4 regions of the Bradyrhizobium sp. 4 genome follow, and region 2 is predicted to be linked to each of the others. Evidence: predicted binding sites of a transcription regulator. Region 2 holds the regulator's gene; each other region holds the start of a gene.
What was found. The regulator PhoB, encoded in region 2, activates phosphate uptake and scavenging genes when phosphate is short. The targets are predictions, from matches to a motif close to TGTCATNNANCTGTCAT.
Positions count from the first base shown of each region.

Region 1: the regulator PhoB is predicted to act here: its motif matches at 1,444-1,460, upstream of phnF (phosphonate metabolism transcriptional regulator PhnF).
Region 3: the regulator PhoB is predicted to act here: its motif matches at 1,041-1,057, upstream of ugpB (sn-glycerol-3-phosphate ABC transporter substrate-binding protein UgpB).
Region 4: the regulator PhoB is predicted to act here: its motif matches at 6,153-6,169, upstream of phnC (phosphonate ABC transporter ATP-binding protein).

Region 1 covers NZ_CP064686.1:7,138,478-7,146,053, reverse strand. The annotation lists gene phnE (phosphonate ABC transporter, permease protein PhnE) at 1-584, shown strand, start outside; gene phnF (phosphonate metabolism transcriptional regulator PhnF) at 682-1,410, opposite strand; gene phnG (phosphonate C-P lyase system protein PhnG) at 1,529-1,993, shown strand; gene phnH (phosphonate C-P lyase system protein PhnH) at 1,998-2,606, shown strand; gene IVB45_RS34270 (carbon-phosphorus lyase complex subunit PhnI) at 2,609-3,712, shown strand; gene IVB45_RS34265 (alpha-D-ribose 1-methylphosphonate 5-phosphate C-P-lyase PhnJ) at 3,709-4,605, shown strand; gene phnK (phosphonate C-P lyase system protein PhnK) at 4,598-5,395, shown strand; gene phnL (phosphonate C-P lyase system protein PhnL) at 5,434-6,132, shown strand; gene IVB45_RS34250 (alpha-D-ribose 1-methylphosphonate 5-triphosphate diphosphatase) at 6,144-7,298, shown strand; gene phnN (phosphonate metabolism protein/1,5-bisphosphokinase (PRPP-forming) PhnN) at 7,295-7,576, shown strand, end outside.
Region 2 covers NZ_CP064686.1:7,310,061-7,317,636, forward strand. The annotation lists gene IVB45_RS35085 (OpgC domain-containing protein) at 1-543, opposite strand, end outside; gene apaG (Co2+/Mg2+ efflux protein ApaG) at 724-1,128, shown strand; gene IVB45_RS35095 (Hsp33 family molecular chaperone) at 1,187-2,194, opposite strand; gene argF (ornithine carbamoyltransferase) at 2,432-3,379, opposite strand; gene IVB45_RS35105 (aspartate aminotransferase family protein) at 3,379-4,581, opposite strand; gene IVB45_RS35110 (GcrA family cell cycle regulator) at 5,037-5,549, shown strand; gene phoB (phosphate regulon transcriptional regulator PhoB) at 5,794-6,501, opposite strand; gene phoU (phosphate signaling complex protein PhoU) at 6,525-7,241, opposite strand; gene pstB (phosphate ABC transporter ATP-binding protein PstB) at 7,252-7,576, opposite strand, start outside.
Region 3 covers NZ_CP064686.1:7,694,433-7,702,008, forward strand. The annotation lists gene IVB45_RS36775 (CaiB/BaiF CoA-transferase family protein) at 1-892, shown strand, start outside; gene ugpB (sn-glycerol-3-phosphate ABC transporter substrate-binding protein UgpB) at 1,112-2,428, shown strand; gene ugpA (sn-glycerol-3-phosphate ABC transporter permease UgpA) at 2,476-3,357, shown strand; gene ugpE (sn-glycerol-3-phosphate ABC transporter permease UgpE) at 3,357-4,205, shown strand; gene IVB45_RS36795 (sn-glycerol-3-phosphate import ATP-binding protein UgpC) at 4,211-5,290, shown strand; gene IVB45_RS36800 (Hsp20 family protein) at 5,586-6,011, shown strand; gene IVB45_RS36805 (DUF1150 domain-containing protein) at 6,063-6,335, shown strand; gene IVB45_RS36810 (tetratricopeptide repeat protein) at 6,540-7,576, opposite strand, start outside.
Region 4 covers NZ_CP064686.1:7,147,800-7,155,375, reverse strand. The annotation lists gene IVB45_RS34335 (enoyl-CoA hydratase) at 1-152, shown strand, start outside; gene IVB45_RS34330 (methyl-accepting chemotaxis protein) at 273-2,354, shown strand; gene IVB45_RS34325 (dihydrodipicolinate synthase family protein) at 2,479-3,420, shown strand; gene IVB45_RS34320 (DUF1045 domain-containing protein) at 3,529-4,227, opposite strand; gene IVB45_RS34315 (alpha-D-ribose 1-methylphosphonate 5-triphosphate diphosphatase) at 4,246-5,439, opposite strand; gene IVB45_RS34310 (chloramphenicol acetyltransferase) at 5,436-6,107, opposite strand; gene phnC (phosphonate ABC transporter ATP-binding protein) at 6,291-7,100, shown strand; gene phnD (phosphonate ABC transporter substrate-binding protein) at 7,164-7,576, shown strand, end outside.

The DNA of each region.
Region 1 (7,576 bases), 170 kb from region 2:
TGTCGATCGCGCTGCTCGGCACGACGCTGGCTGCGGTGTTCGCGCTGCCGATCAGTCTTCTTGCCGCGCGTAACGTGGTGCCGTCGAGCATTTTGCGCTTCCCGATTCGACGTTTCCTGGATTCGATCCGCGGCGTCGATACGCTGATCTGGGCGCTGGTTTGGATCAACGTGGTCGGGCTCGGCCCGTTTGCCGGCGTGCTCGCCATTGCCGTGTCCGATTTCGGCGCCTTTGGAAAGCTGTTCTCGGAGGCGATCGAGGGCGCGGACCAGAAGCAGGTCGAGGGCATCCGCGCCTCCGGCGGCAGTGCGCTGCACGAGATCCGCTTCGGTCTGCTGCCGCAGGTTTTGCCCGTGATCGCCGGCCAAGTGCTCTATTTCATCGAGTCGAACACGCGTTCGGCTACCATCATCGGCATCGTCGGTGCCGGCGGTATCGGCCTCCAACTCGCCGAGCAGATCCGCGTGCTGGAATGGCAGAAGGTGTCGTTCCTGATCCTGATGATCCTGGTCGCGGTCGCCGCGATCGATTTCGTCTCGGGAAAACTGCGCTTCGCGATTATTGGGCGAAGGGCGGTGGCCTGATCACGATTTCGTAGGGTGGTAAAGCGCCGCGTGCGCACCAGTTCAATCGCAGCACTGGATGGATGGTGGGCACGGCGCAAGTGCGCCTTTGCCCACCCTACGACTCCACCAAAAATTCCACCCGCTCCGCCGCAAAGCGCGAATGCTTGGTGACCAGCGGCTTGCCGTCGAGATCGTGATCGGTGGCGTCGACCACCAGGATCGGCCGTCCCAGCGCCAGATCGAGCCGTGCGGCGTCGGTTGCGTCAACGATGCCGGCGGTGATCCGGGTCGCGCCGCGGCGATAGTCGCGGACGCCGTAATGCTCGAGCAGTTTCGTCATCGAGCGGGTCGCGGCAAAGACGTCGCCCGCACCCGGAAACAGCTGCGCCGACAGCCACGTCGTGGAGACGCAGATCGGTGTGCGGTCGGCGAGGCGCATCGCCTCGATCCGCACCAGCGGTGCACCGGTCTTGAGGCCGAGTTCCCGCGCGAGTTCGCGGGTCGCGACATCATCGGACGCCTCGATCAACCGGCCATGCGGTTCGCGGCCGTCCGCGCCGACGATCTCGGAGAAACGGGTCCGCGAGCGCAGCGGATAGGCGAGCTTCTGCGCCTCGACGTAGGTTCCGCTACCGCGTTCGGCCCGCACGATGCCGCGCTCCGCAAGCGCGGCCAGCGCGCGCCGCACGGTGTGGCGGTTGACGCGATAGATTTCGGCGATCTCCACCTCGCCCGGCAGCTTGTCGCCGGCCGCAAAGCGGCCGTCGGCGATGCCGCGCTCGATGCCGTCGGCAACGAGGCGCCACAATGCGACGCCGGAGGAAGCTGTGTCCTGCATGCTCATGTGGCCGGGAAGCTACTCCAGAAATCACGCCCTTGTCACCAAACAGTCATGGCGCTCCGCTATCAAGTTGTCTAGTATCATAGACAACTTGGATTCGGCAAGTTCTGCAGAAAAGTCGGTGGATGTGGTGACCCAGCACAACAATCAGCAAGCCCAGCGCAAGGCCGCAATGGCCGTGCTGGCGCACGCAGAGGCGGGCGAGATCGCCGCCCGCCTCCGCGCTCTCGTTTTGCCAGCGCATCAGGATCTGCGCGCGCCGGAAAACGGCCTCGTCATGCTGCGCGGCCGGGTCGGCGGCGACGGCGCGCCGTTCAACCTTGGCGAGGCCACGGTGTCGCGCGCCGCGGTGCGGCTTGCGAGCGGCGAGGTCGGCTTCGGTTACACGCTCGGTCGCGACGGCGAGAAGGCGCGGCTGATCGCGCTGTGCGATGCGCTGGTGCAGTCCAGCGATTTCGGCGGCGCGGTGGAGCGGGACATTATCGCGCCGTTGCGTGAGCAGCTGATGGCCAAGCGCAAACAGGTGGCGGCCGAGACCGCCGCGACGAAGGTTGATTTCTACACCATGGTGCGCGGTGAGGGGTGAGATCATGACCACGATTGCGGAACTGCCGCCGGGGTTCGCCGACAAGGTGCTGTCGGCGCAATCGACCTTTCGCTCGGTCATGGACGCGATGGCGCGGCCGGGATCGGTCCAGCGCATCGTGCCGACATCAGGAGCGCCTCAAACGATGATGCGCGGCACGGCCGCGATCGCGCTGACGCTGTTCGACCACGACACGCCGCTCTGGCTCGATGCGCGCATGTCGGAAAGCACCGACGTGACAAAATGGCTGAAGTTCCACACCGGCGCACCGGTGGTGCAGGATCCCTCGATCGCCAGCTTCGCGCTGATCGGCGACGGCGGAGTGCTGTCTTCGCTCGAGCGCTTCGCGCTCGGCACCAGCGAATATCCGGATCGCTCGACCACATTGATCGTCCAGGTCGATAGCCTTGACGCCGGACGCAGCTTCGAGCTGCGCGGCCCCGGCATCGACGGTGTCGCCACGCTCAAGGCCTCGATCAAGCCGTTCGACCTGTTCGAGCGACTTCGTATTAATGAGGCGCTGTTTCCGCGCGGCGTCGATGTGGTGCTGGTGGCCGATGACGCCGTGGTTGCGATCCCGCGCACCACGCGTGTCGTGAGCAAGGGAAGCTAAGCATGTATGTCGCAGTCAAAGGCGGCGAACGCGCCATCGAGAACGCCCATCGCCTGCTCGCCAGTGCGCGGCGCGGCGATCAAAGCGTGCCGGAAATTTCCCTCGACCAGATCTCGGAGCAGCTTGGTCTCGCCGTGGACCGCGTCATGAGCGAAGGCTCGCTCTATGACCGCGAGCTCGCGGCGCTCGCCATCAAGCAGGCGCGCGGCGATCTGATCGAGGCGATCTTCCTGGTCCGTGCCTTCCGCGCCACGCTGCCGCGCTTCGGCGCCAGCGAGCCGGTCGAGACCGGCGCGATGCGGGTGCAGCGGCGGGTGTCCTCGACCTTCAAGGACATTCCCGGCGGCCAGATTCTCGGGCCGACCTTCGACTATACCCACCGTCTGCTCGATCCCTCGCTCGCCGAAGGCTTCGTGCCGGAAGCGCCGGCGACGGCCGAAGCATCGACAGTGCCCACCCCGCGGGTGACGGATATCCTCGGCCGCGACGGGCTGATCGAATCCTCGCCTCAAGCGGAAGAGGGCGCCAGCGTCGGCGACCTCACCCGCGAGCCGCTGAACTTTCCGGCGGATCGTGACCTGCGCCTGCAAAATCTCGCGCGTGGCGACGAAGGGTTCTTGCTGGCGATGGGCTATTCCACCCAGCGCGGCTACGGCCGCAACCATCCCTTCGCCGGCGAGATTCGCTTCGGCGAGGTCGATGTCGAATTTTCGGCGGAAGACGCCGGCTTCGCCGTTCCGCTCGGCTCGATCGAGCTCACCGAATGTCAGATGGTCAACCAGTTCAAGGGCTCCGCGACCGAAGCGCCGTGCTTCACGCGCGGTTATGGCCTCGCCTTCGGCCAGAGCGAACGCAAGACCATGTCGATGGCGCTGGTCGACCGCGCGTTGCGTGCGCGCGAGCTCGGCGAAGAGGCACTCGCCCCTGCGCAAGACGAAGAATTCGTGATGTCGCATTCGGACAACGTCCAGGCGACCGGCTTCGTCGAGCATCTGAAGCTGCCGCATTATGTCGACTTCCAGTCCGAGCTCGGCCTGTTGCGCAAGCTGCGCAAGGAATTCACTGAAGCCAATGCGCCCGACGCCATGAAGGAGGCCGCGGAATGAACGCGCCCACCTACAATTTCGCCTATCTCGACGAACAGACCAAACGGATGATCCGCCGCGCGATCCTGAAGGCGATCGCGATCCCCGGCTATCAGGTGCCGTTCGCCAGCCGTGAAATGCCGATGCCCTACGGCTGGGGCACCGGCGGCGTCCAGGTCACTGCGGCGATCCTCGGGCCCGAGGACGTGCTGAAAGTGATCGACCAGGGCTCCGACGACACCACCAACGCGATCTCGATCCGCAAATTCTTCGCCAAGACCGCCGGCGTCGCCACGACGACCGCGACTGAAGATGCGACCGTGATCCAGACCCGGCACCGCATCCCGGAGACGGCGCTGCACGCAAATCAGGTGCTGGTCTATCAGGTGCCGATCCCGGAGCCGCTGCGCTTCCTCGAGCCGCGGGAGACCGAGACGCGGCGCATGCATGCGCTCGCCGAATACGGCTTGATGCATGTGAAGCTCTATGAGGATATCGCTCGCTTCGGCCACATCGCGACCGCTTACGCCTATCCGGTGAAGGTCAACGCGCGCTACGTGATGGACCCGTCGCCGACGCCGAAATTCGACAATCCCAAGATGGACAATTGCCCGGCGCTGCAATTGTTCGGCGCCGGCCGCGAGAAGCGCATCTATGCGATCCCGCCCCATACGCAAGTCGTGTCGCTCGACTTCGAGGACCATCCCTTCGAGCCGTATCGCTTCAACGCGCCTTGCGCGCTGTGCGCCGCGGAAAATTCCTATCTCGACGAGATCGTCACCGACGACAAGGGCGGGCGCATGTTCGTCTGCTCCGACACCGATTATTGCGAGGGCCGCCAGGCCGCCGGCCATCACGGCAGCCTCAGCGCCGCGCCGTACAAGGACAAGGCGCAGGAGGCATCCAATGGCTGATCAACACATGCTCGAGAACGACGAGCCGCTGCTGGTCGCAAAATCCCTCAGCAAGTCCTACGGCCGGATCGCGGCGTGCCGCGACGTGTCCTTTGCACTCTATCCCGGTGAGGTGCTGGCAATCGTCGGCGAATCCGGCTCGGGCAAATCGACGCTGCTCCAGCTCCTGTCGGGTCAGCTCGCGGCCAGCGGTGGGCACGTCTCCTATCGGATGCGCGACGGCGCCACCCGCGATCTCGCTACGCTGGGCGAGGCCGAGCGGCGCTTCCTGTTCCGCACCGATTGGGGCTTCGTCCACCAGGATCCCGCGCAGGGCCTGCGCATGGCGGTCTCGGCCGGCGCCAATGTCGGCGAGCGGCTGATGGCGGTGGGTTGGAACCATTACGGCCGCATTCGCGATACCGCCTCGGACTGGCTGACCCGTGTCGAGATCGACATCGCACGCATCGACGATGCGCCGCGGACCTATTCCGGCGGCATGCGCCAGCGTCTCCAGATCGCCCGCAACCTCGTCACCGAGCCGCGGCTGGTGTTCATGGACGAGCCGACCGGCGGCCTCGATGTTTCCGTTCAGGCCCGCCTGCTCGACCTCGTGCGCAGCCTGGTCGCCGAGCTGCACCTCGCGGTCATCATCGTCACCCATGATCTCGCGGTCGCGCGCCTGCTGTCGCACCGCGTGATGGTGATGAAGGGCGGCCGCGTCATCGAGACCGGCCTCACCGACCAGGTGCTCGACGATCCCCGCGAGTCCTACACTCAACTCCTCGTCTCCTCGATCCTGCCGCCATGAGCCTTCAACGCCATGAGCCTTGCGAGAAGAGTTTTCCAATGACCGCCATGATCGACATCGCCGACGCCAACAAGACTTTTACGATGCACCTGCAGGGCGGCATCGAATTGCCTGTCGTCAGCGGCGTGACCTTCCACGTCGACCCCGGCGAATGCGTCGTGCTGTCTGGGCCATCAGGCGCCGGAAAATCGTCGATCCTGAAGATGATCTTCGGCAATTATCGCTGCGACTCCGGCCGCATCGGCATCCGCCATCGCGGCGCGCTGGTCGATCTTGCCACCGCCGAGCCGCGGCAGGTCCTCAACATCCGCCGCGCGACCATCGGCTATGTCAGCCAGTTCCTTCGCGCGGTGCCGCGGGTTGCGACCGTCGACGTCGTCGCGGAGCCGCTGATCGTCAACGGCGTGGCGCGCGCGGAGGCGCAGGCCCGTGCTGGTGAACTGTTGCATAGGCTCAACATCCCCGAGCGACTCTGGCAGCTTCCGCCGGCGACCTTCTCCGGCGGCGAGCAGCAGCGCGTCAACATCGCGCGCGGCTTCATCTCGGACCTGCCGATCCTGCTGCTCGACGAGCCCACCGCCTCGCTCGACGCAGCCAACCGCGCCGTCGTGGTCGGGCTGGTCGCCGAAAAGAAGCGCCAGGGCGTCGCCATGGTTGCCATTGTCCATGACGACGAAATCCGTCATCAGATTGCCGACCGCATCGTCGACGTTACCAACTTCGCCGCCGCGGCCTGAAGGAAATGGACATGAACGCCAAGAAGGACATCGTGATCGCCAACGCCAGGATCGTGCTGGCGGAACGGGTGATCGAGCAGGGCTGGCTTGCTCTCGCCGATGGACGTATTGCCGAGATCGGGGAGGGCAGGGTGCCTGCGGGGGCAGAGGATGCCGGCGGCGATCTGATCATGCCCGGCTTGATCGAGCTCCACACCGACCATCTCGAAGCGCATTACGTGCCGCGGCCGAAAGTGTTCTGGAATCCGGTCGCCGCCGTCGTCTCCTACGACGGCCAGCTCGCGACATCGGGCATCACCACGGTGTTCGACTCGCTCCGGGTCTGGCGCGAGGACGGCGCCGAGGAAGTCGACGGACGCGCCGGCACGCTCGCAGCCGCCATCACGACCGCGCGCGATGCCGACCTGCTGCGCGCCGATCACTTCCTGCATCTGCGCTGCGAAATCCCGATGCCGAGCGTGGTCGAGGAGGCCAGGGAGCTGATCGACCGTCCCGACGTGCGGCTGATGTCGCTGATGGACCACACCCCCGGCCAGCGCCAGTTCCGCGACGAAGGCAAGCTGCGCGACTATTACCGCGGCAAGGGCGGCGGCAAGACCGACGCCCAACTCGACGAACTGTTCGCGAAGCGTTTCGAGTATCAGAAGGCCTATGCCGCGACCAACATGCGCGAGATCGTGGCGCTGGCACACAAGTACAAGATCCCGCTGGCGAGCCATGACGATACCACCGAGGAGAACGTCGTGGACGCCGTGCGCGATGGGGTTTCGGTCGCGGAATTCCCGACCACGCTGGAGGCCGCGCGCGGCCTGCACGAGGCCGGCATCGACATCCTGATGGGCGCGCCGAACGTCGTGCGCGGTGGCTCGCATTCCGGCAACATCGCCGCGGTCGATCTCGCTCGCGAAGGCCTGCTCGATATCCTGTCGTCGGATTACATCCCCTCGAGCCTCCTGATGGCCGCGCTGCATTTGCCCGAGCATGTGCCCGCCATCAGCCTTGCGGCGGCGATCCGCACGGTGACGAAGGCGCCCGCCGAGGCGGTCGGCCTGTCCGACCGCGGTGAAATTGCCGTCGGCAAGCGTGCCGATCTGATCCGCGTGCATGTTGCCGGCAGCGTCCCCGCGGTCCGCAGCGTCTGGCGCGAAGGGAGCCGCGTGGCATGAGCGAGACCGTCACCATGGCGGGAGCGCAGACGGGCGCGATCGGCCCTGGCCGGCTCGTGCTCGTGGTCGGTCCCAGCGGTGCCGGCAAGGACACGCTGCTGCGGCTGGCGCGGGCGGCGTGCATCGAGGACCACGACATCGTCTTTCCGCGCCGTGTCGTGACCCGCGAATCCTCGGCCGACGAAGACAATGTCGCGGTGAACCCTGACGAGTTCCGCCGCGCGCTCGAGCGTGGGGATTTCGCCGTGCAATGGGAAGCGCATGGGCATTGCTACGCG
Region 2 (7,576 bases):
CGGCAGCACGTCCATGTTGACCGGACGGAAGCGCAGCAGCAGCGCCTGCACGATCGTGACGTCGGGCTGCTTGAGGAAATCCATGATGCCCATCTCTTCGGTGTAGAGCGGGTTCTCGAACCTGGTCGCGACGTAGGAGATTTCGGCAAGGAAGATCGTGAACAGGAAGACGTGGGCGACATAGATCTGCCAGACGCGCCGCAGGATGCGCGCGGTGGCGACGACGATGCCGGACTCCAGCATCGCCCGACCATAGACGAAGGCGGCGGTATAGCCGGAGATGAAGATGAAGATCTCGGTGGCGTCGCTGAAGCCGTAATTGCGGATCGTGAACCAGGTCAGAAGGCTCGGCGGCAAATGGTCGATGAAGATCAGCCACAGTGCCAGGCCGCGGAACAGGTCGAGCCGGAGCTCGCGCTCGCCGATGGCGGGCAGCGAAATGGCCGGCGATGCCGCGCGCGGCTTCGCACCCGCGGATTTGACCTCCACAGGTTTGGCGGTTCCCGCGATCGTCGATCCCGTCACTTGGTCGGCAATGGTCATCGGGGGCTAAAAACCCTTCCGCAAATCGCGACGTGGCAAGGAGTGTACCGGTCCGGCCGTCATCTCGCAAAGCGCCCGCATCACATGCAAAGACACTTGGACGTGTACTTCCCTGCGAATTCTGGCGGGACGATGTCGCCAGAACCGCCTCCGGCGTTTGGTTCCCGAGCAGATTTCGGTATGATGGCAATCATGTACCGCGCCGTGACCCGCCAGATCGAAGTGACCGTCGAGCCGAACTTTGTTCCGGAGCAGTCGTCGGCCGACCGCTCCCGCTATTTCTGGTCCTACACCATCGTCATCACCAATTCCGGCGACGAGACCGTGCAGCTCAAGACGCGGCACTGGATCATCACCGACGCCACCGGCCGGCAGCAGGAGGTGAAGGGCGAGGGCGTCGTCGGCGAGCAGCCGACGCTCGCCCCCGGCGAACGCTTCGAATACACCTCCGGCGTGCCGCTGACGACCGCCTCGGGCTTCATGACCGGCCGCTACCAGATGGTCAGCGCAACCGGCGAACGCTTCGAGATCGACGTGCCGACGTTCTCGCTGGACAGCCCGGACAACAAGCGGGTGTTGAATTAGGGTCTGAGATGGTCGGCACGCTTCGCTTTACCCGCCCTTACGGCACTACAGCACCGCGCTACGCGTCCTCGACGCCCGCCTCGTCCGGTGTGAACTCGTACACCGAGCTGCAGAACTCGCAGGTCACGACGACCTTGTCGTCCTTGACCATCGCGGCACGATCGTCGGACGAAAAGCTCTTCAGCATCGATGCCACCGCGTCGCGCGAGCAGGAGCATTGCGCCTTCAAGGGCAGCGGATTGAACACGCGCACGCCGCGTTCGTGGAACAGACGGTAGAGCAGCCGCTCGCCGGACAGCTCCGGATCGATCAGCTCGACATCTTCGACGGTCTCGATCAGCGAGCGCGCCTCGACCCAAGCATCGTCTTCAGCGACGGCATGCACCTCGACGCCTTCGGGCGCATCGCCGGGATGCAGATCGGCCTGCCGCGCGCGCTCGGGCGCCTTCGGCAGGAACTGCATCAGCATGCCGCCGGCGCGCCAGCGATGCTTGCCGCCGTCGTTCGAGCGCCATTCCTCGCCGACGGCGAGGCGCACGCGGGTCGGGATCTGCTCGGAGCGCAGGAAATATTCGTGAGCGGCGTCTTCCAGGCTGCCGCCGTCGAGCGCGACCAGGCCCTGGTAGCGGCTCATGTCGGGGCCCTGGTCGATGGTCATGGCTAGATGACCGTGCCCCAGCAGCGCGCCGGAATCCTTTGCATCGCCGAGGCGCGCGGCGTCGTAGCGCGCATAGGCGCGCAGACGATCCGGCGCCTGATAGTCCACGACCAGAAACGACACCGGACCGTCGGTCTGGGCCTGGAGGATGAAGCGGCCCTCGAACTTCAGCGCCGAGCCGAGCAGCGTGGTCAGCACGATGGCCTCGCCGAGCAGCTTGCCGACCGGCGCCGGGTAATCGTGCTTGGTCAGGATCTCGTCGAGCGCCGGACCAAGCCGCACCAGCCGACCGCGCACATCGAGCGCGTCGACCTCGTAGGGCAGCACGGCGTCATCAATCGGAACCGCGGATGGCGCGCGAACCGGGCCTTCGGGCCCGGTTTTCATGTCAGGGGATTGGGAAACCATGGCGCTTTATCTGGGGTCGGAAGGCGGAATTGGAAGGGGTTCGGAGCAGCTCATCTGGACACTGGTTTGATCATGATACGGCAAATTCGGTGTCGTCCCGGCGAAGGCCGGGACCCATAACCACGAATATTGGTTTGGCGAAAACTCGTTGCCTCCGCCGATCTGCCACAAGAGAGATTCCGCGGTATGGGTCCCGGCCTTCGCCGGGACGACGGAAAGTTAGCTCGCCGCGTCGATCTACTTCACTGCGTCGAAGCACCAGGCCAGAATGCCCTTCTGCGCGTGCAGGCGGTTTTCGGCCTCGTCGAACACGACGGATTGCGGACCGTCGATTACCTCGTCGGTGACCTCCTCGCCGCGATGGGCGGGCAGGCAGTGCATGAACAGCGCATCCGGCTTGGCCAGCGACATCAGCTGGGCATTGACCTGATAGGGCTTGAGCACGTTGTGGCGGTGCTCGCCTTCTTTGTCGCCCATCGACACCCAGGTGTCGGTCACGACACAATCGGCGCCGCGCACGGCGGCTTCGGCATCGGTGCCGAGCATGATCGGCGCGCCGGTTGCCTTGATGAAGTCGCGCATGGCTTTTTTCGGGGCGAGCTCCGGAGGTGTCGCGACATTGAGCTGGAACTTGAAGCGCTCGGCGGCGTGCGCCCAGGACGCCAGCACGTTGTTGTCGTCTCCGGTCCAGGCCACCGTCTTGCCCTCGATCGGGCCGCGATGTTCCTCGTAGGTCATGAGGTCGGCCATCACCTGGCAGGGATGCGAGCGCCGCGTCAGGCCGTTGATGACGGGCACGGTGGCGTTCGCCGCAAGCTCCAGAAGGGCGTCGTGATTGAGGATGCGGATCATGATCGCGTCGACATAGCGCGACAGCACCCGCGCGGTGTCGGCGATGGTCTCGCCGCGGCCGAGCTGCATCTCGGCACCGGTGAGCATGATGGGCTCGCCGCCGAGCTGGCGCATGGCAACATCGAAAGACACCCGCGTCCGCGTCGAGGGGCGCTCGAAGATCATCGCCAGCGTCTTGCCTTCGAGCGGCCTGACCGGCTGATGCGCCTTCTGCTTCGCCTTCATCGCGGTGGACGCGGCGAGCATGAGCTTGAGCTCCGACAGCGGCAGCTCGTTGATATCGAGGAAGTGCTTCGGTGTTTTCTTGGGTGTTTTGTCGGGCGACTTGCTCATCAGCTTGCCGCCCGCTTGTTGCCGGACAACGCCGTGCAGGCGCGCTCGAGCCGCCCGACGCTGTCCTCGATCTCGGCTTCGGTGACGATCAAAGGCGGCAGGAAACGCACGACATTGTCGCCGGCCCCGACGGTGAGCAGCTTTTCTGCGCGCAAGGCTGCAACGAGATCGCCCGAAGGCACCACGGCCTTGATGCCGATCAGGAGGCCCTCGCCGCGCACTTCGCTGACGACATCAGAGTGGCGGTCGATCACGGAGGCGAGCTTCTGCTTGAGCAGCAGCGACATCCTCTGCACGTGATCGAAGAAGCCGGGCTTGAGCATGACGTCGAGCACGGCATTCGCAGCCGAGATCGCGAGCGGATTGCCGCCGAAGGTCGAGCCGTGCGAGCCCGGCGTCATGCCGGATGCCGCTTCCGCGGTCGCAAGGCAGGCGCCGATCGGGAAACCGCCGCCGAGCGCCTTGGCCAGCGACATCACGTCGGGTTCGACGCCAAGGCGGCGGTACGCGAACAGATCGCCGGTGCGGCCCATGCCGGTTTGCACCTCGTCGAAGGCGAGCAACAGACCCTTCTCGTCGCAGAGCTGGCGCAACGCCCTCAGGAAGGCGGGCGTTGCCGAACGCACACCGCCCTCGCCCTGGATCGGCTCGATCAGGATGCCGGCGGTCTGCGGACCGATCGCCTTTTTCACCGCGTCGAGACCGCCATGCGCAACCTGGTCGAAGCCCTCCATCGGGGGGCCGAAACCTTCGAGATATTTTGCCGAACCCGTCGCGGCAAGTGTCGCCAGCGTGCGGCCATGGAAGGCGCCTTCGAAGGTGATCATGCGATAACGGTCGGGATGGCCCTTCGCGGCGTGATAACGGCGCACGACCTTGATCACGCATTCCAGCGCTTCGGCGCCGGAATTGCAGAAGAACACAAAATCCGCAAAACTTTCATTGCACAGGCGCGCGGCGAGCTTTTCGCCGTCCGGGCTCTGGAACAGGTTCGACATGTGCCAGAGCTTCGTGGCCTGCTCCTGCAACGCCGCGACCAGCGCCGGATGGGCATGGCCGAGCGCATTCACCGCCACCCCGGAGGTGAAATCCAGATAGCGCTCGCCACTGGTCGCGATCAGCCAGCAGCCTTCGCCACGCTCGAAACCGAGGTCGGACCTGGCGAAAACGGGGAGCAAATGCGGCGCTGCGCTGTTAGTCATGACGGTCACTTGAATGTTGCGGACGGTGTGAGCGTGCATTGCGCAACGCACCATCGACCGGCCCGGAAAACGAAACGTGCCGCCTCTTGAGGGCGGCACGTGCGACTATCTTAGGCCTGGTGAAACGGGTGTCAATGCCGCCCGGAAAGCCTCGCGAAACGCTGAATCCGTAGTCTTGCGGTGCCGATTTTGCGGGATTTAGCCACGGAACATGTGGAAGCGAGTCGGCGGACTCTTGCGCGGGAGTCACGCCATATTGTAGCGTTTGGATTGTCAGATACGACATCTCGTGCAGTGGTTCTGATCTTTAAGTCCTTATGTACCGGCGTAAACGTTCGGGCGTTCAAGACGCGCCCGGCGAGCCTTAAGGGATTCTGGCGGCACGGGTTTTTGAAGGCTTAGGCATTCGCTGCGAGGCCCCAGGATGGCGGGCGCGCAGCGAGGGAAAGGGTGCAATGACGGTTTTGACCTGGTCCGATGATCGCGTCGAGCAGCTGAAAAAGCTCTGGGAGGCCGGACTTTCGGCCAGCCAGATCGCGGCGGAGCTCGGCAATGTGACCCGCAATGCCGTGATCGGCAAAGTGCACAGGCTCGGCCTTTCGGGCCGCGCCAAGAGCCCTTCATCGGCAGCGCCGCGGCCGCGCAAGGCGCGCCCCGCGCAGCACATGATGCGGGTGAGCCGCCCGATCTCGCGCGGCAACACCGCGCTGGCGCAGGCCTTCGAGGTCGAGGCTGAGCCGGATCCGGTCACCTATGACAACGTGGTGCCGATGAGCCAGCGGCTGTCGCTGCTGGAATTGAACGAGGCGACCTGCCACTGGCCGGTCGGCGATCCCTCGAGCCCGGACTTCTTCTTCTGCGGTGGACGGGCGCTGTCCGGCCTGCCCTATTGCGCCCAGCACTCGCGCGTCGCGTACCAGCCGGCGTCGGATCGGCGCCGCGCACCGGTGAAGCCGGGCCCGCGGTAATTACGGCAAGTCGTCGCGCGAAGAAGGTTCAATTTCCGTGTCGTCCCGGCCTAGTGCGCAATTGCGCACGGGGGCCGGGACCCATACTCGGAGCGCGCGGTTGTTGCGCGAAAGAGGTCACTCCGAGTCTTCGCCAAACCACGTTCGGTGGTTATGGGTCGCGGATCAGCGCTCGCTTCGCTCGCTTGTCCGGGACGACGTCGAAGAATTCGGGGACAGCTTGCCAAGAAACAAAGCTGCAACCCTACACCTGCTCCGCCTTCGCAAACCGATCATCCAGCGCGTAACCGGCCCCGCGGACGGTGCGGATCGGGTCCTGCTCGCGGCCGAGATTGAGCAGCTTGCGCAGGCGGCCGATATGCACGTCGACGGTGCGCTCGTCGATATAGATGTCGCGGCCCCAGACGCTGTCGAGCAGTTGCTCGCGCGAGAACACCCGTCCCGGGTGCTCCAGGAAGAACTCCAGCAGGCGATATTCGGTCGGACCGAGATCGATCGGCCGGCCCGAGCGCGCCACGCGGCGCTTGTCGCGGTCGAGTTCGATGTCGCCAAAAGCAAGGACGGTGGCGAGCCGCTCGGGGCTTGCGCGCCGCAGCAGGCCTTTCACGCGCGCCAGCAGCTCCGGCACCGAGAACGGCTTGACGATGTAATCGTCGGCGCCGGTCGCAAGACCCCGCACCCGCTCGCTCTCCTCGCCGCGCGCGGTGAGCATGATGATCGGGAGCTGCTTGGTCTCGGGACGGGTGCGAAGCCGCCGGCATAATTCGATGCCTGACAGGCCCGGCAGCATCCAGTCGAGCACGATCAGATCGGGGATGTGCTCCTTGAGGCGGGTGTCGGCGTCGTCGCCGCGCATCACCGTCTCGACGTCATAGCCGTCGCCTTCGAGGTTGTAGCGGAGAAGCTCGGTCAGGGCTTCCTCGTCCTCAACCACCATAATGCGTGCGCCCATCGGGTCGTCGCTCCCTTAAGTCTTCAGGTGTTCGGTACCGTGTTGGCGAAGGTCGTCATGTCGCCCTTCGGTCGCTTGTCGGTGATCGCCTGACCCTCGATCATGTAGAACACGGTCTCGGCGATGTTGGTGGCGTGGTCGCCGATCCGCTCGATGTTCTTGGCGCAGAACATCAGGTGAATACAGAACGAGATGTTGCGCGGATCCTCCATCATGTAGGTGAGGAGCTCGCGGAACAGCGAGGTGCAGATGGCGTCGACTTCCTCGTCACCCTTCCACACCGCCATCGCCGCCGGCAAATCATGCGCGGCATAAGCGTCCAGCACCGACTTGACCTGCTGCTGCACGAGGTCGGTCATGTGCTCGAGGCCGCGGAACAGCTTGAGCGGATGGAAGTCCGTCTCCAGCGCCGCGACGCGCTTGCCCATGTTCTTGGCGAGGTCGCCGATGCGCTCGAGATCGGTCGCGACGCGCATGGCGCCGACGATCTCGCGCAGATCGACCGCCATTGGCTGGCGCCGGGCGATGGTGAGCACCGCGCGTTCCTCGATGCGCTTCTGCAGCGCGTCGAGCTCGGTGTCGATGGCGACGACGCGCTGGCCGAGCGGGACGTCGCGGCGGATCAATGCGTCGACGGACTCTACGATCATGCGTTCGGCGATGCCACCCATCTCGGCGACCAGGCGAGTGAGTTCCTGGAGGTCGGTGTCGAAGGCCTTTGCGGTATGTTCAGAACCCATGTCGCGTCTCCTAGCCGAACCGGCCGGTGATGTAATCCTGCGTGCGCCGGTCGGACGGCGACGTGAAGATCTTGCTGGTGTCGTCGAACTCGATCAACTCGCCGAGATACATGAAGGCGGTCTTGTCGGAGACGCGCGCCGCCTGCTGCATGTTGTGGGTGACGATCGCGATCGTGTAATCCTCGGACAGCTCCTGGATCAGCTCCTCGACCTTGGCGGTCGAGATCGGGTCGAGCGCCGAACAGGGTTCGTCGAACAGGATCACCTCGGGCCGCACCGCGACGGTGCGGGCGATGCAGAGGCGCTGCTGCTGGCCGCCGGAGAGCGACAGGCCG
Region 3 (7,576 bases), 380 kb from region 2:
GCTGGAGAAATGGGGCATCGGCAACGAGGTGTTGCGGGAAAAATTTCCGCGGCTCGTGCATTGCCGGATCTGCGGCTTCGGCGCCGACGGCCCGCGCGGCGGCAATCCCGGCTATGACGCCATCATCCAGGCCATGACCGGCATGATCGCGGCGACCGGCTCGCCCGAGAGCGGACCGATGCGCATCGGCGTGCCGCTGGTCGACATCGGCACCGGCCTCTACGCGGCGATCGGCATCCTGATGGCGCTGTCGGAGCGGCAGCGCTCGGGCCAGGGCCAGTTCCTGGAGACCACGCTGTACGAGACCGGTCTTGCCATCATGCATCCGCACACCGCGAATTATTTCATGCATGGCAAGCCGCCGGCGCTCACCGGCAACGAGCATCCCAACCTCGTGCCCTATGCGATCTTCCCGACCAAGACCGACAACATCTTCATCGGCGTCGGCAATGACGGCACCTTCCGCAAGCTCGCCAAGGAGATCGGCAAGCCCGAGCTCGGCACCGATCCGCGCTTTGCGCGCAACAAGGACCGCATCGCCAATCGCGAGGCACTGCGGGCCGAGCTCGCCGCGGTGTTCTGCCAGCACGAGGCCGAGCCGCTGTGCAATCGCCTGCTCGCCGCGGGCCTGCCCGCAGGCCCCGTGCAGAAGATCGACCAGGCGTTGACCAACCCGCACACGATCGCGCGCGGCGATATCATCGAGAAGGATTGGTACAAGGGCGTGGCATCCCCGATCCGGCTCGATCGCAGCAAGCCGAGCCTGCGGCGCCTGCCGCCGAAATTCAGCCAGCACGCGGCCGAGGTGCTGGGCGAATTCGGCTACTCCAGGTCCGAGATCGACGCGATGGTCGAGCAGGGCACGGTCTGCGGACCCGAGCGCAAGCGCTAGCGCCTCGCCTTCCACATCGGACGGCAATGCCGCACTGCGGTGCGGGCGCTCTGTGCATCGCGAACGGAGGACGCTGCGCGCGCGGCATTCGCCTATTTGACAGCTTCCCTTTTCCAGCGCTTGCCGCTTTCGTTTCGGCCGCTTACACAGTCATGTGAACGTCATATGGCGCTGCTAGCGCAAGCGATCATTTTTGACGGCCCAAGGGAGGTTTACTTGATGGCTCTTCGACACTTTGGAGCGGCTGCCGCTATTGCATTCACGGTTGGACTATCGGCCTCACCGGCCTTGGCCGTGACCGAAATCCAGTGGTGGCACGCGATGACCGGCGCCAACAACGACGTCATCGTCAAGCTCGCCACCGACTTCAACGCGTCGCAGAGCGACTACAAGGTGATCCCGACCTACAAGGGCAACTATCCCGATACGATGAACGCCGGCATCGCGGCGTTCCGCGCCGGCAACGCCCCGCACATCATGCAGGTGTTCGAAGTCGGCACCGCGACCATGATGGCCGCGACCGGCGCCGTGAAGCCCGTCTACAAGCTGATGGCCGACGCCGGCGAGAAATTCGACCCCAAGATCTACCTGCCCGCCATCACCGGCTATTATTCGACGTCGAAGGGCGAGATGCTGTCCTTCCCCTTCAACTCGTCCTCGACCGTGATGTGGGTCAACCTCGACGAGCTGAAGAAGGCGAATGTCGAGATCCCGAAGACCTGGCCCGAAACGTTCGAGGCCGCCAAGAAGCTGAAGGCTGCCGGTCACGACACCTGCGGCTTCTCCGGCTCCTGGATCACCTGGGTCAATCTCGAGCAGCTCTCCGCTTGGCACAACGTGCCGCTCGCCAGCAAGGCCAACGGCCTCGACGGCTTCGACACCGTGCTCGAGTTCAACGGACCGCTTCAGGTCAAGCATCTCGAAACCCTGGTCGAGCTGCAGAAGACCAAGACCTATGACTACGCCGGCCGCACCAACACCGGTGAAGGTCGCTTCACCTCCGGCGAGTGCCCGATCTACCTGACATCGTCGGCGTTCTTCGGCAACGTCAAGGCGCAGGCCAAGTTCGCCTTCACCGCCGTGCCGATGCCGTATTATCCCGACGTCAAGGGCGCGCCGCAGAACTCGATCATCGGCGGCGCTTCGCTGTGGGTGATGGGCGGCAAGTCGGCCGAGGAATACAAGGGCGTCGCAAAGTTCCTGACCTTCCTCTCGGACACCGATCGCCAGGTCTATATCCACAAGGCCTCGGGCTACCTGCCGATCACCAAGGCGGCCTATGCCAAGGCGAAGGAAGAGGGCTTCTACAAGGATCAGCCCTATCTCGAGACCCCGCTGCTCGAGCTGACCAACAAGGAGCCGACCGAGAACTCCCGCGGCCTGCGCCTCGGCAACATGGTGCAGCTGCGTGACGTCTGGTCGGAAGAGATCGAGCAGGCGCTGGCCGGCAAGAAGACCGCCAAGCAGGCGCTCGATGCCGCCGTCGAGCGCGGCAACACGATGCTGCGGCAGTTCGAAAAGACCGCCGTCAAGTGAGGCAATGAGCGGCAGGCCGCGACCCGGCCTGCCGCTCTGCTGGCATCATGCAAAAGCAAGCCATTTTCCAGTCAAGGCTGTTACCGTACGCGCTGGTTGCGCCGCAGCTCGCGATCGTCCTGATTTTCTTCTATTGGCCGGCCCTGCAGGCGGTGATCCAGTCCTTCCTGCTCCAGGATGCGTTCGGGCTGTCGACCACCTTTGTCTGGTTCGAGAATTACGTCGAGCTGTTCAAGGACGCTGCCTATTTCGAGGCGATCGTCCGAACCTTCTTGTTCTCGTTCGCCATCGCCGTCTCGTCGCTGTCCTTCGCGCTGCTGCTCGCCGTGATGGCGGACAAGCCGCTGCGAGGTTCGATGCTCTACCGCACGCTCCTGATCTGGCCCTATGCGGTGGCGCCGCCCGTGGTCGGCGTGCTCTGGATCTTCATGCTGCATCCCTCGCTCGGCGTGCTCTCGCGCTATCTTCGCAACATGGGCATCGACTGGAATCCGCTGCTCGACGGCGACCAGGCCGCGGCGTTGATCATCCTCGCCGCCGCGTGGAAGCAGATCTCCTATAATTTCCTGTTCTTCCTCGCCGGCCTGCAGGCGATCCCGAAGAGCGTGTTCGAGGCCGCCGCGATCGACGGCGCCCGTCCGATGCGGCGGTTCTGGACCGTGACCTTCCCGCTGCTGTCGCCGACCATCTTCTTCCTGCTGGTGGTCAACATCGTCTACGCCTTCTTCGACACGTTCGGCATCATCGACACCATGACCCGCGGCGGTCCCGGAACGTCGACGGTCACGCTGGTCTACAAGGTCTATTCCGACGGCTTGCTCGGCGGCAATCTCGGCAGCTCGGCGGCGCAGTCGGTGATCCTGATGGTCATGGTCATCGTGCTGACCGGAATCCAGTTCCGCTTCGTCGAACGCAAGGTGACCTACTGATGGTCGAGGAAGAGGGCTTCCGGCGCTACGTCGCCCACATCATCCTCTGGATCGGGATCGCGGTCGTCGCCTTCCCGGTCTACATCGCGTTCGTCGCCTCGACCCAGGACAACGCGCTGATCGCCAACGGGCAGATGTCGCTGCTGCCGGGCGGTCATTTCTTCGAGGTCTACTACCAGACCATTTTCGTCGGCACGAGCGGATCGACCCGCGAGCCCGTCGGCAACATGATGCTGAACTCGCTGGTGATGGCGCTGCTGATCGCGGTCGGCAAGATCGCGATCTCGATCATCTCGGCCTACGCGATCGTCTATTTCCGCTTTCCGTTCCGGATGCCGATCTTCTGGATCATCTTCATCACCCTGATGCTGCCGGTCGAGGTCCGCATCTATCCGACCTACAAGATCGTCGCAGATCTGCACATGCTCGACAGCTATGCGGGCCTCTCACTGCCGCTGATCGCCTCGGCCACCGCGACGCTGCTGTTCCGTCAGTTCTTCATGACCGTGCCGGACGAGCTGCTGGAGGCCTCCCGCATCGACGGCGCCGGCCCCTTGCGCTTCTTCTGGGACACGTTGCTGCCGCTGTCGCGCACCAACATGGCGGCGCTGTTCGTGATCCTCTTCATCCTCGGCTGGAATCAATATCTCTGGCCGCTGCTGATCACCACCCGCGACGACATGCAGACCATCCAGGTCGGCATCCGCAAGATGATCACCACCACCGACGCGCTAACCGAATGGCCGATCGTGATGGCGACCGCCGTGCTCGCGATGCTGCCGCCGGTGTTCGTCGTCGTCGTGATGCAGAAATTGTTCGTGCGCGGACTCGTGGAGACGGAAAAGTAGATCCCATGGCTAACGTCACCCTGCGCAACGTCCGCAAAACCTATCCCGGCGGCTTCGAGGCCATCAAGGGCGTCAACGTCGACGTCGGCGACGGCCAGTTCTGCGTGCTGGTCGGTCCCTCCGGCTGCGGCAAGTCGACATTGCTGCGCATGGTCGCAGGGCTCGAAACCGTCACCGGCGGCGAGATCGACATCGGCGGCCGCATCGTCAACCAGATCGAGCCTGCCGATCGCGACATCGCGATGGTGTTCCAGAACTACGCTCTCTATCCGCATATGAGCGTCTTCAACAACATGGCTTACGGCCTGCGCAACCGCGGCATGAAGGAGGCCGAGGTCAAGACCCGCGTCGATGAAGCCGCGCGCGTGCTCGAGCTCACCTCGATGCTGGAGCGCAAGCCGCGCCAGCTCTCCGGCGGCCAGCGCCAGCGCGTCGCCATGGGCCGCGCCATCGTGCGCCAGCCGAAAGTGTTTCTGTTCGACGAGCCGCTGTCCAACCTCGACGCAAAACTCCGCATCGCGATGCGGGTCGAGATCCGCAAATTGCAGCGCCGGCTCAACACCACGTCGATCTACGTCACCCACGACCAGCTCGAGGCGATGACGCTCGCCGACATTCTTGTGGTGATGAATGGCGGCCAGGTCGAGCAGGTCGGCAATCCCTTGGCGATCTACGAGAAGCCGGCGACGACTTTCGTCGCCTCCTTCATCGGGGCACCGCCGATGAATCTGATGTCGATCCGCGCCGACGAGATCAAGTCGCAGCTCGGCAGCACCGACGCCGGCATCCTCGGCATTCGCCCGGAAGATTTCGTGATCACCGACCAGACCCCGGCCGGCGGCGTCGCGCTCCCGCTCACCGTTGAAGCGATCGAGCGCGTCGGCGCCGAAACCTTCGTCTACGGCACGCGGGCTCAGGACGAGCAGCGCATCGCCGCCAACCCCGGCGAGCTGCCGCCGGGCGAGGTCATCGTCCGCATTCCCGGCTCCGAGGCGCCCCCGATCGGCGCGAAGATCCGCGTCGCGGCGATGCGCCAAAAGCTGCATCTGTTCAGCGGCGACGGCCGGACGCGGATCGAGGCCTGACCGGGTTCCGCGGAGCCGTCGATTAAGAAAACGCGAAAACAACCCCATGCACAGTAGAAGGGGTTTGTTTTCGTTGAGAAAAATCGCGCCGCGATTTCATCGCGCCGGGCTTGTCGCAGGCGTTTCGCGCCATGACGACAAGTCGGCCTTTGTGCATGGCAGAGCGGGTCAGCTGCCCATCCACAGCCCCCGCTACGTCCTTGAACCTACACGCGGATATGCCCATATTGCTGATCAAGGGGTGCCTTGACGGGCCCTGATGCACCAAAGTCGCTTCGAGAGGACTTTGTAAACTATGTCTCGTGTTCCCACGCTTTCCAGTCCGTTCCTTCTGGGCTTCGACGAGATCGAGCGCGTGCTCGATCGAGTCGTCAAAGGTGCCGACGGTTACCCTCCCTACAATATCGAGAGGTGCGACCGGTCGGAGGGCCAGCCCGAGCGGTTGCGAATCACGCTGGCGGTCGCCGGATTCACCCGTGACCAACTCGATGTAACCATTGAGGAAAACCAGCTCGTCATTCGCGGACGGCAGCAGGACGACAAGTCCCGGCAATACATCCATCGCGGCATCGCCGCGCGCCACTTCCAGCGCACTTTCGTGCTGGCGGAGGGGATGCTGGTGCTGGGTGCGGATCTGAAGAACGGATTGCTGGCGATCGATCTTGCCCGGCCGGAACCGGAGAGGATCGTTAAGACAATCGCTATCAATGAGCACGAATAATGGAACGAGTAGCGGACTCGACCGCTTAGTTTCTGTGAAGGAGTCGAGACCATGAGTGAAGGTCACGTTGCGTTCGAATACGAAGCCAAGAACGTCTCGCCAGAGACGCTGGCAACCCTCGGCGAAGGCCATATCGCCTATGTGAAGCAGATCCGCTCCGAGGATGTGCCGGGCCTGTTTCCCGAAGCGCCGAAGATCGCGCCGGGCCTCAAACTCTTCGCGCTCCACGCCGCCGACGGCACGCCGATCATGCTGACCGACAGCCGCGAAGCCGCGATCGCAAATGCCTGGAGCAACGAGCTGCAAGCGGTGAGCGTGCACTGAGCACGCGCACGTCGCACGAACAGAGTTTCAAGCGGGCATGCCTTCGCAGGAAGGTGTGCCCGTTTTTATTTCGGCTGATGAAGTTTCCACGTCGTCATTGCGAGCGCAGCGAAGCAATCCAGAATCTTTCCGCGAAGGCAGCCTGGATTGCTTCGTCGCAAGAGCTCCTCGCAATGACGGAGTCGAGAGCGCGCGGCCCCGCCGTCACTTCACAAAGCCAAGTCCTTCGCGCGCCGTATCCACGGCCCATTTGTCGCTCAGTGGCAGCGCGAGCACGCTGTTGAAATCCGCGCGCGCATGTTTGGCGTCGGACATCATCATGTAGAGGAGAGCGCGGTTGACCAGGACGAGCTGACTTTTCGGATCGAGCCTGATCGCCTCGTTGTAGTCGGCGAGCGCGCGATCGTGCTGTCCCATGTCCCGAAACAGACCGGCGCGACTGCTGTAGGCTTCCGAATTCCCCGGTCGCAATCGGATCACTTCGTCGAAATCGGCAAGGGCGCGTTTGTCGTCGCCCTTCCCGTGCAGGACGACGCCGCGAACGAGATAGGCCTTTTCGAAAGACGGCCTAATCCTCGTAACGTCATCCAGCTCCCGGATGGTACTGTCGGCATCGCCCTTCTTCAGGAACACCATGGCCCGGCAATAGTGGCCGCCGGCACTTCCGGGCTCGAGGCGGACGGCGCCGTCGCAGTCGTCCAGAGCTGCATCGATCTCGCCCTTGTTGAGGCGGACGGTGCTTCGCAACTCGTAGGGCCAGGCGGCGGCCGGATTGCGCTGCATCGCCTCGCTGTAATCGGCGACGGCGTGATCGGTGTCGCCCTTCGCTGCATACACCTCCCCTCGCATGACGAGCGCACGGTAAGCCTGCTTGGGGCTGCGTTCGATGGCCTCGGTGAAGCCTGCGATCGCGCGATCGAAATCGCCCCTGTTGAAATACGCCTCGGCGCGCGAGGTGTAGGACGCCCCATAATTTGGGTCGAGGCGAATGGCCTCGTTGTAGTCGATCATGGCGTGCTCGCGATCGCCTTTGGCAGAATAGGCGCGACCGCGGCAGTGATAGGCCCGCCCGAAATTCGGATCGATCCGGATCGCGGCGCTGCAATCCTCGAAGGCGCGATTCCAGTCGTGCTTGATGTAGTAGGCTTCGCCGCGCAGCTCGTAAGCGACCGCATTGGTTGCGTCGGCTGCGATGATCTCGGTCTTCTCCGCGATGACGCGGTCGTTGGACGCCTCGTCGG
Region 4 (7,576 bases), 160 kb from region 2:
CCAAGAAGCTGATGCGCAATGGCGAGGCGCTGGTCGCGCAGATGAATGCCGAAGGCGAGCAGTTCGGACTGCGCCTGCGTACCGCCGAGGCGCGCGAGGCCTTCACGGCATTTGCGGAGCGCCGCCCGCCGGATTTCACGAAAGTTGCGTGAAGTCCGGGCTGCAGGAAGGCTTGTCGGGCCGGGAAACTCACGACAATTCGATTAAAACCTTAACGGAACATTGGCATGTCGCGGGCAAGGTGGCGCTCGAAAGAATAGGCCCCCGACACCATGGCAATGTTTAAGAAATCGGTAAGTTCGCTCCTCCTGACCTTGATGGCCCTGCTGGCCGCGGGTGCGCTGGCCTCCACGGCGATCCAGATGGTCGGGGCGTTCGGCCGCTATAGCGACAGCCTCGAGACCGCGCGGCTTGCCGCGGCCGACAAGGCGATCTTCCATGGCGTGCTGGCGCTGCGCAACAATCGTGGCGATGCCCAGAGCGCGATTCTCGGCGAGGATGATCCGCGAGCAAAACTAGAGGCGGCGGAGAAGGCCGAGCAGGGCGGCTATGACGCGATCGGAGCCGCGCTTGCCACCGTCGACTTCGCCCGCCGCGACGAACTCGCCGGCACATTGAAGCAGGGCTGGAGCGCCGCGGCGCCGCAATTCCAGCTGTTCTACGACGAGGCCAAGCGTCCGCGTGCCGAGCGCAAGATCGAGCGCACCAACTCCTGGTATGACGCCGTCACGAAGGTGATCGACACGGCCAACCTCGCCTCCACCGCGGTGTCGAACCGTGCCTGGATGGACGACCCCTTCATCGCACGCATGATCCAGGTCCGGCGCTTCGCCTGGCAGGTGCGCGATCGCTATGGAATCCATTGCTCGTCGCTGCGCTCCAACGTCAACGGCAGCAAGCCGCTCGACGACGTTCAGAAGCGGTCAGTGGCGCAATGGGATGGCACGATCACCTCCGGCTGGGCGGGCATGGCCGAGTTGCTGGCTGCGCCGGGCGTAGCGGCGGAGCTGGTGACGGCAGCGACGGACGCGAAGGCCAAGACCGACGGTGCCCTCAAGCAGATCGGCGACCTCACCAAGAATTTCGACGGCAGCGGCAAGCCCGCGATGCCCGCCGCGGAATGGAATACGCTGTGTCAGTCACCCTTCGCGTCCATCGTCGCGGTGGCGAACAAGGCGCTCGACCAGTCGATCGTCCGGGCGGAGACGGTGCAGGCTAGGGCGCTCACCAATCTCGTCGTGCAGTCGCTCGCGTTCCTGCTCGCGCTCGCCGTGACCCTGGCCGGCGTGTACGTGATCCGCAACCGCCTCATGCGCCCGGTGCGTGCCATCCTGGATGCTATCGCCAAGATCAGCGCCCGCGACTACGCGACGCCCGTCCCGCAATCCAGGTATCCCGACGAGTTCGGCACCATGGCCGCCGCGCTCGAAAGCTTGCGCGAGAGCGCGGCGACCGCGGAACGCCTGGGCCGGGAACGCGAATCGCAGCAGGCGCTGCAGCTCGCCCGCTCCGGTACCGTCGATGCGGCTTGCCGCAGTTTCGACGACACCGTGCAAGCCGTCATTCACAGCGTTGCGGCGTCGACGAAGGAGCTCGATGCCACCGCGACCGACGTGCGCTCGCTGGTGTCAGAATCGAGCAGCCAGACCGCGGCGGTCTCGTCCTCCGCCGAACAGGCCACCAACAATCTCGAGACCATCGCGGCCGCAACCGAAGAACTCTCCGCGTCCGTCGGCGAGATCTCCGCGCAGGTGCAGGCCAGCGCACGCGAGGCCCGTGAAGCCGTGTCGCAGGCAGCGCAGACCAATGCGACGGTCGAGATCCTCGATCAGACCGCTGGCCGCATCGGCGAGGTCGTGAAGATGATCAATGCCATTGCAGGACAGACCAATCTGCTGGCGTTGAACGCCACCATCGAAGCTGCGCGCGCGGGCGAGGCCGGCCGCGGCTTCGCCGTGGTCGCCGGCGAGGTCAAGAGCCTCGCCTCGCAGACGGCGACGGCGACGGAAGAGATCTCCCGCCAGGTCGCGGAGATCCAGGGCGCGACGGGCCAGGCGGTCACTGCCATCCGCGCGATCGGCGGCGCGATCAGCGGCATCGACGAGAAGATGACGGCGATCGCGGCAGCGGTCGAACAGCAGCGCGCTGCCACCACCGAGATCTCCCGCAACTTCCAGCAGGCCGCGCAGGGAACCCGCGAGGTCACCGACACCATCGGCAGCGTCGCCAGGCTCAACCAGGAAACGGGCAATGCCGGTTCGGTGCTGTCGGTGTCCGTGTCGAAAATGTCCGCCGACGCCGATCGTCTCCGCGTGGCGGTCGAGGGCTTTTTGGGCGCGGTGAGGACCGCATAACTTCGACAATCTTCCCTCCCTACGTCGCGCGATCGGCATTGCCGCAGATGCGCGCGGCGGGTACATCTGTGACGCTGCGCGAGCGCCGCGGCAGATGTAAGAGATATCAGGGATGGAGAGTTCGATGCCGGTCACGCCCCAACACAAGGCCCAGCGCCCCTATCGCGGCGTGTTCCCGGTTGCACCCACCATCTTCGACGAGCGCGGCGAGCTCGACCTCGAGGGACAGCGCCGCTGCATCGATTTCATGATCGACGCAGGCTCGAATGGTCTGTGCATTCTCGCCAATTTTTCCGAGCAGTTCGTGCTCACCGATGCGGAGCGCGAGACCGTGATGCATGCGGTGCTGGAGCACGTCGCGGGCCGCGTTCCCGTGATCGTCACGACCACGCATTTCAGCTCGGCCGTCTGCGCCGCGCGCAGCCAGCAGGCCGAGGCGGCCGGTGCCGCCATGGTCATGGTCATGCCGCCCTATCACGGCGCCACCTTCCGCGTGCCCGAGAAAGGCGTCGTCGAATTCTTCAAGGTGCTGTCGGGCGCGATCAAAATTCCGATCATGATCCAGGATGCGCCTGTCGCCGGCACGCCGCTGTCGGTAGAGCTGCTCGCGCGGCTGGCGCGTGATTTCTCCAACATCCGCTATTTCAAGATCGAGGTTCCAGGCGCTGCGTCAAAGCTACGCAGCCTGATCGGGGCGGGCGGCAGCGATATCGAGGGGCCCTGGGATGGCGAGGAGGCGATCACGCTGCTCGCCGATCTCGACGCCGGCGCCACCGGCGCGATGACCGGCGGCGGCTATCCCGACGGCATCCGCCAGATCGTCGATCCCTATTTCGCCGGCAAGCGTGAAGAGGCCAAAGCCGCCTACGAACGTTGGCTGCCGCTGATCAACTACGAGAACCGCCAATGCGGCCTGATCGCCTGCAAGGCGATGATGCAGGCCGGCGGCGTGATCAAGTCGGACACGGTGCGGCATCCGCTGCAGCCGTTGCACCCGGCGACGCGGGCCGGGCTGCTGGAGCTCGCGAAGGAGCGCGATGCGCTGGCGTTGCGGTGGGGGAAGTAACTCACTCATCGTCGTTGCGAGCAGCGAAGCGACGAAGCAATCCAGGCTATTTCCGCGGACGCAGTCTGGATTGCTTCGCTGCGCTCGCAATGACGGAGCTTGAGGGAGCTATCTCGCCAGCACCCACTCGCCCACAATGCGGAACCTTGCCCCCGCATCATCCTGCTTGAACAGCGCAATGCGATCGATCGCCAGCGCATCAAGCCCGAGCGCCGCGAACCGCGCGCGCAGCATCTCCAGAATCGGGCCGCGGCGCTCCACGTCCAGCCGCCCCGTCAACGTCATGTGGAAGCGGAATTCCTCCATCACGTAGGGGTAGCCCCAGCGGTCGAGATAGTCGCGCTGCCGCTCGCTGAGCTTCTCGGGCTTGCGCCGCGCGCGATCTTCCGCCGTCAGGGCGGTGCGAAAGCCATCGAACGCGCGGACGCAATCGGCGGCGAACTCTTGGAGCGCATCGACCGGCTCGGCCGGAATGACCGCGATGAAGCCGCTGATGGCATCGACAATCGGGCGGATCACCGGGATCGACCGCGCCTCGCCAGCGAAGGCCACGCAGGCCGCCAAAAGCTCCGCCTCCGTCCTGCCCGGCGCGAGCGCCATCGGCGCTTTCAGTGTGCCATGAAAACCGTATTTGCGAGGATCGGCGGTGATGTCGCGCCAGTCCGGCGCGAGACGCGCTGCCTCGGCGGGAAAGGGCAGCTCGTTGCCGGTATAGACATCGTAACCGAGCAGCTCCGCGCCGAAGCGGGAGAGGGCGCTGTCGCTGCCTGCGGCAAAATAGATCGCGTAGCGGGAGGGGGCGGTCATCGTCCGAGCATAGCGGGTTTATGCCGCGACGACAGCTTCGCGCGGGGTAGCTGCCATGCCAAGCAACCGCGTCGCGTCGGTGAGATGCACGAGCTTGCCGCCCGATATCACGGCGATCAGCCGCGGCCGCAGCGGCACGCTGTCATCGACCAGCACAATATCCGCGCGCCGGCCTTCCGCGAGCACGCCGCGATCGGCAAGGCCGGTCGCGCGCGCCGGCGCGGCGGAGACCAGGTTCCAGGCCTCGGTCAGCGGCAGCACGCCATCGGCGGCGAGGCGGAACGCAGCGAGCAGCTGCGCGGGATAGTAATAGTCCGAGGCCAGCACCGAGCAGAGCCCCTTGGCGATCATGTCGGATGCTTTGGTCCAGCCCGTGTGGCTGCCGCCGCGCACGACGTTCGGTGCGCCGTAGACGATGTCGTCGCCGTGGCTTGCCGCCGCCCGCGCCGTCTCCTCGTTGATCGGAAATTCCGCGATCGCCACGCCCATGGCGCGAAAGCCCTCGCGCATCGCCGGCGTTGCGTCGTCGTGCGAGAGCATCCGCATCCCGGCGGCGCGGGCCGCGGCGGCCAGCCGTGACACCGAAGCAGGGACCTCGCTGGCGTACGAAAGCACGTGTCGGACCAGCCGGTCGAAATCCTCGCCCGACAGGCCGGTGCGCTCCACCATGCGATTGCGCTTGCGCGGCTTGGCCATGTCCCCAACCGTGCCGTCCATGTGGTCGTTGAAGGCGAACAGGTCGACGCGCCCATCGCTGAGCCACTGGCTGATCTCCGTTTCGGCGTCGAGATTGTAGGTCTCGTGGCGCAGGTGAAAGCGGGTATCGGCCGCGAATTGCGGGCGCTGCCGTTCGATCGCCTCCATCAGGCCGCGCGCATTGTCGGCGCTGCGCAGGCCCGGCTCCCACGAACAGGTCGTGGCGTGAAACACCGTGGTGATACCGTTGCTGATAGCTTGGCGGTCGCTATCGGCGAGCGCCACGTCGATCGGAAAATCGACCCCGGCGCGCGGCATCATCTGCCGCTCGAAGGCATCGCCATGCAGATCGACGATGCCAGGCAGGACCAGCAGGTCGCGCGCGTCGATAGCCAGCCGCGCCCGGCCGCGAGAGGCATCGATCTCTGCGATGTCCGTTCCGGACAGGGCAAGAGAAGTTTCGACGAGCTCGGAGCGGATCAGGGTTCGGCCGCCCTCAAGGAAAATGTCTGTCACGCGACCGCGCTTGGTTTGCTGCCAACAGAATTGTTGAGAGAACTTCCTCGTGCTTCATATGTCGAGAGAAAATCTTCAATCCCGAGTTTGCGGAAATCGAGCAATGCTGCACGCAATTTGTCGTGATCCCAATCCCACCAGGCGAGGGTGGCGAGCCGTCCGGCAACCTCTTCCGAGAACCGCCGGCGAACGATGCGCGCCGGATTGCCGGCGACGATGGTGTAGGCCGGAACGTCCTTGGTGACGATGGCGCCGGCCGCGATCACCGCGCCGGTGCCGATGTTGCGGCCCGGCAGCACGATCGCGCCATGGCCGATCCAGACGTCATGCCCGATATGGACGTGATGCTGGCGCCGCCAGTCGAAGAATTCCGTGTCGTCGCTCTCGCCTTCGAAATAGGCGCTCGAACGATAGGTGAAGTGCGCCTGCGTGGCGCGGTGCATCGGGTGATTGCCCGGATTGATCCGTGTCATCGCCGCGATCGAGCAGAACTTTCCGATGGTGGTGTAGGTGATCTGGGCGTCGTTCACGACATAGGAGTAATCGCCCATCGTCACCTCGTGTAGCATCGTGCGCGCGCCGACCTCGGTATAGGCGCCAAGCCTGGCGTCGTGCAGCTTCGCCGAGGGATCGATGGTCGGCTGGACCGAAAGAGCTTTGGCGGCCATGTTGCATCCGAACGAGAGGGCGGGCGTTTCTCTTCGAGCGGCTTGATGACAATGTCATGACGACGCGATGACAGGGGATGAACAGGGGATGATGTGTGTAGGATCGCCGCACCGCAACGTCCGTGTCACACAAGTGTCAAGCGCCGGCGTTAGCGGTGGGTCCCAGCTACTCTGGAGCCCTGCATGCTGGTGGTTGAAGGTCTAACGTGTCGCTTCGGCGTGAAAGCCGCGGTGGACGACGCCTCGTTTCAAGTCTCTCCCGGCGGCTTCGTCGGCGTGATCGGACGGTCCGGCGCCGGCAAGTCGACCCTGCTGCGGACCATCAACCGTCTCGCGGCCCCTTCGCAGGGCCGCATCCTGTTCGACGGCCTCGACGTCACGGCGCTGCGCGGCAAGGAGCTGCGGCAGTGGCGGGCGCGCTCAGCGATGATCTTTCAGCAGTTCAATCTGGTCGGCCGGCTCGATGTTCTCACCAACGTCCTGATGGGACGGCTTGCGACGATGCCGGCCTGGCGCTCGCTGTCGCAGACCTGGCCCGAGCAGGACAAGGCGCTGGCGATGTCCGCGCTTGAGCAGTTCGACATCGCCCCGCTAGCAGCCCAGCGCGCCGACCAACTCTCCGGCGGCCAGCAGCAGCGCGTCGCGATCGCCCGCGCGCTGGTGCAGCAGCCCGACATCATCCTCGCCGACGAGCCGATCGCTTCGCTCGATCCGCGCAACACCAAGATCGTCATGGATGCGCTTTTGCGCATCAACAAGCATTTTGGCATCACCGTGCTCTGCAATCTGCATTCGCTCGACCTGGCGCGCAGCTATTGCGACCGCCTGATCGGCATGGCGCAGGGACGCGTGGTGTTCGACGGCGCACCGGCTGAGTTGACCGAGCACGTTGCGCGCGAGCTCTACGATCTCGAAGCCGCCGATGTCATGGGCGGCACGCTCGCACCGGTGCGACAGGGCATTCCGGTGCTTGGAACGGCGGCCGCCGCCTGAGCGGCGCCGCATCAGGACCCACCAGTTTTGCGTCAACCGACCTCAACCAATGAAGAGGCTATCATGATCACTCGCAGATTGATTCTTGCCGGCGCCGCCGCGCTCGCGTTCACGACCTCGGCTTCCGCCGAGGACTGGAAAGCTAGATATCCCGAACTGACCTTCGCGGTCATTCCGGCGGAAAACGCCTCGGGCGTCACCGAGCGCTGGGCGCCGTTTATGAACTATCTCTCCAAGGAATTGGGCGTGAAAGTCACGCTGCGAATCGCCAACGACTACGCGGCCGTCATCGAAGGTCAGCGTGCCGGCAACATTCATATCGCAAGCTATGGCTCAGCGTCGTTTGCCCGCGCCCGCCTGACCGGCGTCAAGACCGACGCCTTCGCGAACGACATCAACTCCGACGGCTCTACCGGCTACTACTCGGTGTTCTTCGTCAAGGCGAGCAGCCCCTACAAGAGCATCGACCAGCTCAA